DNA from 4 places in the Bacillus sp. FSL H8-0534 genome. Region 2 is predicted to be linked to each of the others. Evidence: riboswitches for the same ligand, from Rfam matches in the RefSeq annotation. Region 2 holds a riboswitch; each other region holds the start of a gene.

Region 1 (3,251 bases), 190 kb from region 2:
AACACTGCCGTATGGTGATGGAAATAAAGAGAAATCTGCACCAGCATAACGAAGTAGCTTTCCAAGTAGCAATGGATAAGAAAGTCCATATAATTCCGATGAAGCGTATGCGCCGCTTACAGCAGGATGTGCCATAATTGGAATCGATATATCATCATCTTCCGCAAGTGATTGCAATACATCTAATCCATACGAGAATACATTGAACAGAAGAATATCTGCACCAGCTGTGGCGGCACGTTTTGCATTTTCTTTAAGATCATATGTACGTCCTGTTAAATTCACTGCATATAAAGTCTTATGACCATATGTTTCGTATACAGACAGTAACACTTCTTTTCCAGAATGAATTCGTTTTGTGAGCGGTGTTAATGGATTTTCAAACAAAATTTCATCATCTTTTACAATATCTACACCACCAATTGCTTGATCACGGAGCTGTGTTTTTAAATATCCTATATTGCGTCCAAGCATTCCTTTGAAGATGCTCATCAGAAGTGGACGGTCGTGAATTTGTAAGAGATTTCGAATGCCCTCAATGCCAAATTTAGGGCCAGGGAAAAGTTCTTTTAAGTCATCTGAAAATGTTAAATCAATCAGTTTAACTTCGCCATCTAGTGATAATTTTCCAAATGTTGTTGTCAAAATAGCTGGTAAATCAGGGCTGAAATTTAGTGATGGATAATGAATTTTAATGAGTCCACGTGTCGCTTTTTTTCCGAGATACGTATTTACATGCTCTTGTTCTTCTAATTGTTCTACATGAATGACATTGCCTTTATGTTGTTTTAATTGTTCTTGTAATAAGTGTGGTAAATGAGTCCATGAACCAATTGTTAAACCGAGAGCAATTTGTTCTGCTTTTTGGTTTAAATTATGAGAATCATCATGGATTAAATAGGTTGCTGTTATTCCACTCATTTTTATAACCTCCTAGTTAAATAAAAAAACCTCTCAGCTAAGGAGAGGTTTTTTTACAACCAGCTCCTTATCTGTCAGCGTAATGCTGCGAGAATTAGCACCGTGCCTACAATTGTAGATCGGTTGCCGGGTTTCGTCGGGCTCGTCCCTCCACCTGCTCTTGATAAGAAGTATTTAGAAATGTTTGAATTTTTACGATATCTGAATTTTGACAGAGTTTTTTTAGAATGTCAATGGTTTTTTGAAAATTTTTAATTTCTGGATTCTTTGAACAGCTTCTTGTAGTCGCTCTTCTGTATGTAGTAATCCAATACGAACGTAGCCTTCGCCATGTTTGCCGAATCCAACTCCAGGTGCAACTGCTACATGTGCTTGTTCTAGTAATACATCGGCAAACTGTTCAGATGAAAAACCATGGGGAACGGGAAGCCAAGCGAAAAAAGAGCCTTTTGGTGCGACTACATTCCAGCCGATTGATTGACAAGCTGAAATAAGGGCATTTCTTCTAGATTCATAGCGATCAACTAGTTCAGTTACACAAGATTGTGAACTTAATAGTGCCTCACGAGCAGCCTCTTGTACAGCGCCAAAAATGCTGACATACATATGATCTTGCAATAAATTGATTGTTTCAATTACACTTTGGTTACCGATAGCAAAGGCGATGCGCCAACCAGCCATATTAAATGTTTTTGATAATGTATAAACTTCAATGCCAACATCTTTCGCGCCATTTGCTTGTAAGAAGCTAGTTGGCTTGTTACCATCAAAACCAATTGCTCCATAAGCAAAGTCATGAACCACTAAAATATCATTTTCATTTGCAAATGTAATTGTTTCCTCAAAGAACTCTTTTGATGCGACAGCACCAGTTGGATTGTTAGGATAATTTAAAAACATCAATTTCGCTTGTTTGGCAATAGTATCATCGATTTTAGTGTAATCTGGTAAGAAATCATTTTCTGCTAATAACGGCATCGTTTCAAATTTTGCTTTTGCTAAAGCGACACCTGATAAATAGTCAGGATATCCTGGATCGGGTACAAGAATTGGATCGCCAGGATTTGTAAAACAAATCGGTAATTCAACCAGCCCTACTTTTCCGCCAAATAAAACAGCAACTTCTGTTTTAGGGTTTACTTTGACTCCATATTCACGTTCATAGAACGTTGCAACGGCTGTTTTTAAGCTTTCATGTCCGCGAAATGGCGGATATTTATGATGAATTGCTTTTTCTGCTGCACGTTGTAAAGCTGTTACGATATGCGGCGGTGTTGGTTGATCTGGATTGCCTTGCCCTAGATTGATAACATCGTGACCTGCTTCAACTACTTTGTTAACTTTTGCAACAAGTGAAGCGAAAAACTGTGTTGGTAAGGATGTTACAATCTCGGAAGGTTGAAAATGTTTCATACTTTCCACCTCTTTTGAAAGTTGTTACAATTCTAGTGACAAATGATATAACCTTTCCAAGTTTTTGTAAAGAAAAAATAATTGAAAATGGGGCGGATAAAATGAAAGTCGCATGTATTCAAATGGATATTGCTTTTGGTGATGTGAACACAAATATTGAAAATGCAAAGAAAAAAATAGGAGAAGCGATGCAAAGAAAACCAGACGTTATTGTATTACCAGAACTTTGGACGACTGGTTATGATTTAAAACGACTTCCTGAAATTGCAGATGAAGGAGGAATACAAACGAAAGAACTTCTATCAGAATGGGCGAAGCAATTTGCGGTGAATATTGTTGGGGGTTCTGTTGCAAAGCAAACAAAACAAGGTGTTACGAATACGATGTATGTTGTGAATCGCGAAGGTGAAGTGCAAAATGAATATAGTAAAGTACATTTGTTCCAGTTAATGGACGAACATAAGTATTTAATAGCTGGTGATGGAACCGGTGAGTTCACGTTAGATGATGTGCAGTGCGGGGGGACAATTTGTTACGATATTCGTTTTCCAGAATGGATGCGTGTTCATACTGTAAGAGGGGCAAATGTATTATTCGTTGTAGCAGAATGGCCGCTTGTTCGCTTAGCACATTGGCGTTTACTTCTTCAAGCGAGAGCGGTAGAAAATCAATGTTATGTGGTTGCATGTAATAGAGCAGGAGAGGATCCGGATAATATGTTTGCTGGACATTCTCTTATTGTTGATCCATGGGGAGAAATTGTAGTAGAAGCAGGAGAAGAAGAATCTATTTTACATGGGAAGCTAAATTTAGAAAAAGTTAAGGAAGTACGTAAGGGAATTCCTGTCTTTACTGATCGACGTCCAGAATTATATAAATAAAAAATATTGACAAATGATTTTTATTCTTGTTATAGT
Region 2 (3,251 bases):
TTACGCATATCTTGGCTTGTCTCTACAAGCAATACGTCAACGCCACCTCGTAATAAGCCCCGAGCTTGTCTCGTATAAGCTTCAATTAGTTCTTCAAACGTTACACCGCCTGTTACACTAATTGCTTTTGTTGTTGGCCCCATCGCACCTGCTACATATACTTCTTTATCACTCTCCTTTACCGCTTGCTTTGCTAAAAACGCCGCTCTTTCATTTAACTCTTCATCTAAATGAGATAGCTCATAATCATGCAATACGATATTCGTAGCACCAAACGTATTTGTTTCGATAATATCCGCACCCGCTTCAATGTAAGCTTTATGGATACCTAAAATAACATCTGGCCTTGTTTTTACTAAGTATTCATTACAACCTTCGTATTCTTCACCTCCAAAATCTTCTGCAGTTAAATCTGCCTGCTGAATCATCGTTCCCATCGCGCCATCTAATATTAAAATATCATGTTGTAATCTCTCTTCTATCGGTCTCATCAGTTGATTCCCTCTTTCACGTCTTGCTTTTCTTTCACATACTTAACGAGATTTTCTGTAATTTCATATTTCAAAAACGGCGTAATGAGATAAATACCGTTAAAGTATTTCATTGCGGCATTAATTAATTCCTGAGAAATACGAATTCCTTCTTCAATTGCAGACTCCTGCGTTTCATGCCCATCCATTCTCTGTCTTACTTCCTCAGGCAATGTAATGCCTGGCACCTCAAAATGAAGAAAATCAGCATTACGTTTACTTACTAAAGGCATAATTCCAATAAAAATTGGTTTTTCTAAATGTTTTGTCGCCTCGTATATTTCTTCAATTAAGGCTACATCGTAAATTGGCTGTGTTAAGAAATACTCTGCACCAGCTGCAATTTTCCTCTCCATTCGCTTCACCGCTGCTTTTAAATGTCTCACGTGCGGATTAAAAGCTCCTCCAACAGAAAACCTTGTCGCTGGACCAATGGATTTTCCTAAAATAGATCGACCATCATTCATTTCTTTAATCATTTTAATTAATTCAATAGAAGACAAATCATATACAGAAGTCGCTCCAGGAAAATCCCCCACTCGCGCTGGATCACCTGTTAAAGCTAACACTTCTTCCATTCCTAAAGCCGATAAACCTAGTAAATGAGATTGCAAACCAATGACATTATGATCACGGCACGTTAAATGCGTCAGTACTGGAATATCATGCTTCGTTAATAATGCCCCCATTGCCATGTTTGAAATGCGCGGGGATGCTAACGAATTATCTGCTAACGTAATGGCATCTGCTCCCGCTCTTTTCAATGCCCTTGCCCCTTCAAAAAAACGCTGCGTATCTAATGTTTTTGGGGGATCTAGTTCAACAACCACCGTTGTTTGCTTCTTCGCTTTTTCTGCAAGGGTAACATGAGTGCTAGCACGTTTTGTTTGGATATGAACTACTTGTTGTCTTTGAACAATTTGTTTTTCTGTAACAGGCGTTACATTCGCAATTACACGCTTCATCCCTTCAATATGTGCTGGCGTTGTACCACAACAGCCCCCTAACAAACGAATACCTTGTTCAATAAATTTCGGTGTCATCTCTTCAAAATAAGCAGGGCTTCCTTCATATACGTAACGTCCTTCTACATAGTTTGGAAGGCCTGCATTTGGATAAGCCGACAAATAACCATTTTTAGGAATCGATATCATTTTAAAAGCTTCCGTCATATGAAGCGGTCCTAACTGACAGTTTAAACCGACTACATTTGCACCGTAATCTAAAAGCTGCGTTAATATTCCATTTACATCATTTCCATTTTGCGTTGCGCCCGCTTCATGAAGCGCTAGCTGTGCAATAATTGGAATATCTGTTTGTTTTCGCAATACTTTCACTGCATGTAACAATTCGAACTCATCATAAAATGTTTCTAATAATAATCCGTCAACCTTTTCTTCTAATAATGCTCCCGCTTGCTCAAGTAGCATAAACTCTCGTTCCATATCAGTCGTTGTAACGGCCCCGATATGCTTCATCCCACCGATGGTCCCTAAAATGGCGTTCTTATCTGTTACGGCTGCTTTTGCAAGTTTAACCGCTGCTTTATTAATTTGGGTGACCTGATTTTCCAAACCATACATGCGTAATTTTGCTTCATTTGCACCATATGTATTTGTTTGAATAATATCTGCCCCAGCAGCTACATATTGTTTATGAATAGATATAATAAGATCTGGATCAGATAAGTTTAATTCTTCAAAACTACTTTGCAAACCATGAGAATGTAATAACGTACCAATTGCGCCATCACCGATAACAATTCCTTTTGATACTAAATCTAGAATTTTCACTTGTCTCCCTCTTTTCTATCAATATAAAAACCCCCTCTTCATCTTGAAGAGGGGGACATCATCAATCCTCCTCTTATCATGCAAAACAAATTGTTTTGCAGGTATTAGCACCGTTTCAAACATTTCGTTTGAAGGTTGCCGGGTTTCACAGGGCCTTTCCCTCCACCGCTCTCAATAAGAGTTTGTCTTTATTATTCATCTATGTTTTAAAAGGAAATACGTGTACCTTTTAACAATCTTTGTTAATTTTCTCATAAATTTAGCATGGGATAGACTAAAAGTCAATTGAATTAGCAGAAAAATGAAAATTGTTTAAAATAAAGTTGCAATTCAATTATCTTTTGTTGTAAAGTTAAAACCATAATAAAATTTCATACAAAATATTCTTATCTAGAGAGGTAGAGGGACTGGCCCTATGACACCTCAGCAACCATTAACACGTTCGTTAATAAGGTGCTAATTCCAGCAAATTGTGAAAAGATTTGACAGATAAGAAGAAGACTATATTCGCATGAAAGCCTTCTTCTTAGAAGGCTTTTTTTATTTTTATAAAGGAGGAATTTCACATGTCAACAATCGAAACAAAACTAGCACAAATCGGAAATCGAAGCGAAACTACAACAGGAACAGTTAATCCCCCTGTTTACTTTTCAACAGCTTATCGTCATGAAGGAATTGGAAAGTCAACAGGCTTTGATTATTCACGAACAGGAAATCCAACACGTGGTCTTTTAGAACGCGCAATTGCTGATTTAGAAGAAGGTGAACAAGGCTATGCCTGTAGTTCTGGAATGGCAGCTGTTCTTCTTATTCTTTCCTTATTCCGTTCTGGAGATGAACTTATCGTATCAGAAGATTTATACGGAGGGACCTACCGCTTATTTTCGGAACATGAGGAAAAGTGGAATATTCGATGTAGATACGTAGA
Region 3 (3,251 bases), 4.2 Mb from region 2:
TGGATTGCAATTATAACAACTACTTTATTTTTCTTAGGTTTTCATACTCAATACTTCAAAAAGCCTATAATGCTAATAAATATAAGCGTTCCAAGTTTGACTTTTGGTTGGATATATTTTGAAACAAACAATATTTTAGTACCATTTGTTGTACATTTTCTAATGAACTTAGGAATAACGCTATTATTCAAATACAATTTAATAAGGGTTAAAAAATAACTTAGTTTACTGATATTTCGACCTCAATCGACTCTTAGTTGAGGTCTTTTTTATGCACTTCTCAACATCTCAACTGTTGTACAATTTGATTTCTGACACGCTGAAATAAGCATTTGTTCTACTCGTTTATCAAATGCTAAATTCTTCCCTAATTCAAGCCAATGGAACCAATAGAGATAGTTATCTAAATAATAAGTTCCAACTTTTATAACTAAAAAAGGCTTAGAGATTTCTCCAAACCTTTTTTATCTAAATAGAATTCTAGAAAACTACTTCTCCAATACTAATCACATTACTGATTTCGCTGCGCCCCTCTAAACTCCTCCTTAATTTGATCAAGCGTTCCTTCTTCTGTAATTAATCGATATGCTACATACGCTAATACTTTTGCGGATGTAACTAATGCTTTATCGCCAAGTTCCGAACGAGCTGCTTCTCTAAATTCATTCGTATGTGCAACTAAATTATCCGGCCCAATTTTAATATAAGGATGAACCGTTGGTACGACTTGACTCACATTTCCTGCATCTGTTGAACCGATTCCAAGTCTCTCTTTACGATTTACATCTTCACCAAGGTTTTCTAATTCCTCAGCAACCACCTCATTAAATGTCTTCGTCACTAATAATTCATCAATTTCATTTTGAAATTGATTGATTTTTACTGTTGTTCCTGTAGCTAAAGCTGCTCCCTTTGCAATATTTCGTACCTTTTCAGTTATTTCAACACATCTTTTACGTGTTGCTGCTCGAATAAAGAAACGGGCTGATGCGTAATCCGGAATAATATTCGGTGCCTTACCACCCTCAGTAATGACACCATGAATTTTCACATCTGATGGAAGCTGCTGACGAAGTGCGTTAATCCCATTGTAAAGCTGAATCACCGCGTCTAATGCATTAATTCCTTCTTCAGGTGAAGCAGCCGCATGTGCCGACTTTCCATAAAAATGAAAATCAAGTGGATCAACTGCGAGTGACGGACTTGTTGTTGCTGTTTTTCCACTAGGGTGAATCATAAGTGCTGCATCAATATTGTTAAACAAACCTGCCTTCACATAACTTGCTTTTGCACTTCCATTCGGCCCACCTTCTTCTGCTGGTGTTCCGAATACAACGATTTCACCGCCGATTTCTTCAATTGTTTCCGATAATGCAATGGCTGCTGCAACGCTAATTGTACCAATTAAATTATGACCACACGCATGGCCTAATCCAGGCAAAGCGTCATACTCTGCTAAAAAGGCAATTGTCGGCCCTTGTTTCCCTGAACTTTTCCGTGCAATAAATCCTGTTTCATGTCCTGCGATATTGTGCTGAAGCTGAAATCCTGTACTTCCTAAAAGTAAACTTAACGCTCTAGATGCAAAGAATTCTTGATTACCAATTTCAGGATTCGCATGTATATCATGACTTGTTTTTAAGTATTTTTCTCTATTTCTTTCTATACTTTCCGTAATACTATTTCGGTGTGACGTTACTTGTTTTGTTCCCATTTCCCATTCCTCCTTTAAATTTGCACATAAAAAAGCCTCTTTCTAAAAGATAGAAAGAGGCTTGAACATACAGATTCAAAAATGGCCTTCTTTCTTATCTTTCAAGTCTTTCACTTGCTGGAATTGGCACAGTATTCATATTGAATCCGCTGCCGAGGTTTCATAGGGCCAGTCCCTCCACCTCTCGTGATAAGAAAATCGTTTTTATTTTCATAAAATTATATTAAATTATTTTCATTCTAGTTTTATTCCGAGTAAATGTCAAGGAATTCCGATCTGATTTTAACGAATATCTAAAAATCCTTTTAAAACGCCAATCGTTTCAGGCGCCTGCATTCTTGCACATATATAAGGGAATTCTGGACTTCCTTCAAACATCATTTGCGATGTTAACGGAGCACCTACCCAAAAGATCTCATCATCAATACATACAAATGGGAGTGATTTATTTTGCCTTTGTACTCTCACATTTTTTAATGGAATTGGTCCATCGCTATAGATTGTTACCTGCGCTGTTGTACGCATTAACGCCTGCCATACCCTTTTATCTACTTGTCTTGTACTTGGGAGCGAAATAATAATTTTTTGTTTTGCTGACAGAATGTCTTTTAATAATGCTTTCGTCTCTTCCAAATTCATTTGCATAAACCATCTCAAGCGTTTTGTAATTTTTCGTTCTAACAATGGACGTGATGTTGTACGATCATATACATTTCCGTGTCTTTCTATGTGAGAAGTTAAGTGAGATAACGCTTGTTTTCTAGAAAGATTTTTCCGCATATATTGACAGTCCGATAACTGAATGAGCTTTCCTCTTGCTCTCGTTACCGCAACATTTACAAGACGATGATTCTTATGATCAAAGAATAACACGCCAGGACGTTCCTGCGGATAACTATCTACTGTATCAAAAATCATCATATCGCGTTCAGATCCTTGAAATTTATGAACCGTCGCTGCTAGAATAGGTGTATTTCGATACTTTGTTTTTTGCAATATTTCTCTTATACATGTTGATAAGAAACGAGACTGCGCGCGATATGGCGTTACAACTCCAATCGATTGAACGCCATCTAATAATCCAATTAAAATCATCTGCATTGCAACGAAACCGGACATAATGTTAAAACGAGAACCAGAAGCGGCATCTTTTAAAGAGTAAGCTCCCATTAAACTTGTATCAAACAGAGCTGTCGCTTCGTTTGCAAACGGCTGTAATTTCGCTAATTCTTGTCTTGCCGAAACAGAAGGATGGTCGAACACTCTATTCTTATAAATAAATGAGTTTGTAAATTTAGATATATCCGCATGCATACGTCTTTGTTCTTGCAGCATAAATAGATTCGGATGTGTCTCGCACTTGTTTACGGATTGGACAATCCCTGCATGATAAAACATATCTTCTCCTAACCACTTTCTAACAAGCTCATGATTTGCCATCGCAATTGGTGGCAACTGTAAAAAATCACCACAAACGACAATTCGCTTACCAAGAGAAGCAGCTAATGCGATTTGTGGTACATATGTCATACTCACT
Region 4 (3,251 bases), 480 kb from region 2:
TAAAAAGCTCGGCTTTCAACATGAAGGTACCTGTAAAGAAGCTGTATTCCGAAATGGGAAATGGCATGATATTGAAATGTTTGCCTTGCTGCAGAACAACTACAAGTAATGTGAAATTTCCATCAGTGAAGAATGTAAAACAACTACTTTTTAAGGTGGTAAATAAATAAAAAAGTAATCCTTACTATACTAATCATCTGTGTATACTGCTTTCCGTTCGTATATTTTTCCATGTATAAAGATTTCACTGATCGTTCTATGATTGGTTATTTCATTATGCTGCTTGTAACCTCACTACTTGCTTTTTGTTGTAAATGCTTGAATACTACAGCCACTTTTATAATAGGCAATATATTATCTGCAATAATCTCATATTATTTTATCCATGTAACAAGTGATGAATATTTTGGGGGATATTTTAAACCACTAACACCCATCCAATTATTGACAGTAGTTAACTTCCTAAATTTGATTCCACAATTATGTGCAATCAAATTAGCCAATATACATTTGAATAAAGTTCAAGATTAACTTTACCCAAATGTGTGTTAACATGCCTAAAAAAAAAAGCTTCGCGCCTTCGCGCAAAGCTTTTTTCTTCTTATATTATAGACCAGCTTGCTCTTTTAAAGTTGCTGCTTTGTCTGTACGTTCCCATGAAAGCTCTACATCAGTACGTCCGAAGTGGCCGTAAGCTGCTGTTTGTTTGTAAATCGGGCGACGTAAGTCTAACATTTTGATGATACCAGCTGGGCGAAGATCGAAGTTGTTACGAACTAGTTCTACTAGTACTTCTTCAGATACTTTACCAGTGCCGAATGTATCAACTGAAATTGATACTGGTTGTGCCACGCCGATTGCGTATGCAAGTTGTACTTCTGCTTTTTCAGCAAGACCAGCTGCTACGATGTTTTTCGCAACATAACGAGCTGCGTATGCTGCAGAACGGTCAACTTTTGTTGCATCTTTACCAGAGAATGCACCGCCGCCGTGACGAGCGTATCCGCCGTAAGTATCAACGATAATTTTGCGTCCTGTTAAACCAGCATCCCCTTGTGGTCCACCGATTACGAAGCGCCCCGTTGGGTTAATGAAGAATTTCGTTTCCTCATCCATTAATTCTGCTGGTACTACAGCTTTGATTACGTGCTCTTTTAAGTCGCGATCGATTTGTTCCCATGTAGCTTCTGGATGATGCTGTGTAGAAATTACAATTGTATCGATGCGTACTGGTTTACCATTTTCATCATACTCAACTGTAACTTGCGTTTTACCGTCTGGACGTAAATATTCTAATGTTTCATCTTTACGAACTTCCGTTAAACGACGAGCTAATTTGTGAGCAAGTGAGATTGGAAGTGGCATTAATTCTTTTGTTTCATTACATGCGAAACCAAACATTAAACCTTGGTCCCCTGCACCAATTGCCTCAATCTCAGCGTCAGTCATTTGACCTTCACGTGCTTCTAACGCTTGGTCAACACCCATAGCGATGTCAGCAGATTGCTCATCGATAGATGTTAAAACTGCACAAGTTTCTGCATCGAATCCGTATTTTGCACGAGTGTAACCGATACCTTGAATTGTTTCACGAACGATTTTTGGAATATCTACATAAGTAGAAGTCGTAATTTCCCCCGCTACCAATACTAAACCAGTTGTTACTGTTGTTTCACAAGCTACACGTGCATTTGCGTCTTTTGCTAAGATCGCGTCTAAAATTGAATCAGAAATTTGGTCACAAATTTTATCTGGATGTCCTTCAGTTACAGACTCAGATGTGAACAGATGACGTTGTTTTGTCATGTGGTAAACCTCCCTACAGTAATCGTATATATTGTACGGAACTCATCCTTAATTTGCCACAAACTGCGACATTCATTTATTCTCCCACACAAGTATAAAGAAAAACCTTTCCTATATAGAGGAAAGGTTTGATTTGCTACTTGCATACTGCTTTTTGCCCTTCGCTCTTATCGTTCGAGACCGTTCGCCTCGCACAGGTTTTAGCACCTATTCACTTGTTTATTACCGTTACAAGTGAGGTTGCTGGGCTTCATCGGGCCTGTCCCTCCGCCAGCTCGGGATAAGAGAGTATCCGTCCCAACCTATACTAAAGAAATGATATTCATTTGTCAATTAATATTCACATATTCCTACAAGTTTTTCGCATTATTTGTTGGACGAAATATAAATAGGAAAATAATACATTCGCACAAACAAAAATAAATAAATAGTATACATTATTTATATGATTGTGTTATACTCTTGATGGGGATTACGAGAAATATTTCATTAAAATGAAAAGGATGGTATATAAATATGAGTACTGTGAATGTCCAAATTGGATTACACGAATTACTGAACGGAAGCAATGCACAGGTTCAATTAAGCGTTCCACAATTAGTGGAAAAAGTACTAATGAGAAATGAAGGAAAATTAACTTCTACTGGTGCCGTCTCTGCTTCTACAGGAAAATATACAGGACGTTCTCCTAAAGATAAATTTATTGTGAAAGAAGCGTCGGTTGCCGATAAGATTGCTTGGGGACCTGTAAATCAACCGATTTCTGAAGAACATTTTAATAAATTATATACAAAAGTATTAGAATACTTAAAGGAAAAAGAAGAATTATTCGTATTTAAAGGATTCGCTGGTGCTGATCGTAACTATCGTCTTCCATTACAAGTTGTTAACGAATATGCATGGCACAATTTATTTGTACATCAATTATTTATTCGTCCAACTGAAGAAGAATTAACAAATCATGAAGCTGAGTTCACAATTGTTTCTGCACCAAGCTTTAAAGCAGATCCAGAGATCGACGGTACAAACTCTGAAGCATTCATCATGGTTTCATTTGAAAAACGCATCGTATTAATCGGTGGTACGGAATACGCTGGAGAAATGAAAAAATCAATCTTCTCTATTATGAACTTCTTACTTCCAGAACAAGATATTTTATCTATGCACTGCTCTGCAAATGTAGGTGAAGAAGGCGATGTCGCTTTATTCTTCGGTTTATCTGGAACAGGTAAAACAACATTATCTGCTGACCCACACCGTAAATTAATTGGTGATGATGAGCACGGTTGGTCTGATAACGGTGTATTCAATATTGAAGGCGGTTGCTACGCAAAATGTATTAACCTTTCTCATGAAAAAGAGCCGCAAATTTTTGATGCCATTACATTCGGATCTGTACTTGAGAACGTTGTAATTGATGATCAAACACGCGTTGCAGATTACAA

Evidence for each region. A riboswitch is a leader RNA that binds a small molecule or an ion and turns the genes downstream of it on or off. The one in region 2 is predicted to bind S-adenosylmethionine.
Region 1: another riboswitch for S-adenosylmethionine. It lies ahead of mtnW (2,3-diketo-5-methylthiopentyl-1-phosphate enolase); the one in region 2 lies ahead of MHH71_RS22230 (bifunctional homocysteine S-methyltransferase/methylenetetrahydrofolate reductase).
Region 3: another riboswitch for S-adenosylmethionine. It lies ahead of MHH71_RS00905 (M20 family metallopeptidase); the one in region 2 lies ahead of MHH71_RS22230 (bifunctional homocysteine S-methyltransferase/methylenetetrahydrofolate reductase).
Region 4: another riboswitch for S-adenosylmethionine. It lies ahead of metK (methionine adenosyltransferase); the one in region 2 lies ahead of MHH71_RS22230 (bifunctional homocysteine S-methyltransferase/methylenetetrahydrofolate reductase).

The regions. Positions count from the first base shown of each region.
Region 1 is NZ_JBBOUC010000001.1:4,562,084-4,565,334, forward strand. It holds gene mtnW (2,3-diketo-5-methylthiopentyl-1-phosphate enolase) at 1-921, opposite strand, end outside; SAM riboswitch class I at 986-1,091, opposite strand; gene MHH71_RS23365 (pyridoxal phosphate-dependent aminotransferase) at 1,144-2,334, opposite strand; gene MHH71_RS23370 (carbon-nitrogen family hydrolase) at 2,349-3,215, shown strand.
Region 2 is NZ_JBBOUC010000001.1:4,372,644-4,375,894, reverse strand. It holds gene metH (methionine synthase) at 1-491, opposite strand, end outside; gene MHH71_RS22230 (bifunctional homocysteine S-methyltransferase/methylenetetrahydrofolate reductase) at 491-2,323, opposite strand; SAM riboswitch class I at 2,394-2,504, opposite strand; SAM riboswitch class I at 2,707-2,819, shown strand; gene MHH71_RS22225 (methionine biosynthesis PLP-dependent protein) at 2,890-3,251, shown strand, end outside.
Region 3 is NZ_JBBOUC010000001.1:151,609-154,859, reverse strand. It holds gene MHH71_RS00915 (CPBP family intramembrane glutamic endopeptidase) at 1-219, shown strand, start outside; partial or broken gene MHH71_RS00910 (IS1595 family transposase) at 270-422, opposite strand; gene MHH71_RS00905 (M20 family metallopeptidase) at 512-1,714, opposite strand; SAM riboswitch class I at 1,806-1,910, opposite strand; gene MHH71_RS00900 (AAA domain-containing protein) at 1,997-3,251, opposite strand, start outside.
Region 4 is NZ_JBBOUC010000001.1:3,892,581-3,895,831, reverse strand. It holds gene MHH71_RS19750 (GNAT family N-acetyltransferase) at 1-109, shown strand, start outside; gene metK (methionine adenosyltransferase) at 607-1,806, opposite strand; SAM riboswitch class I at 1,971-2,093, opposite strand; gene pckA (phosphoenolpyruvate carboxykinase (ATP)) at 2,323-3,251, shown strand, end outside.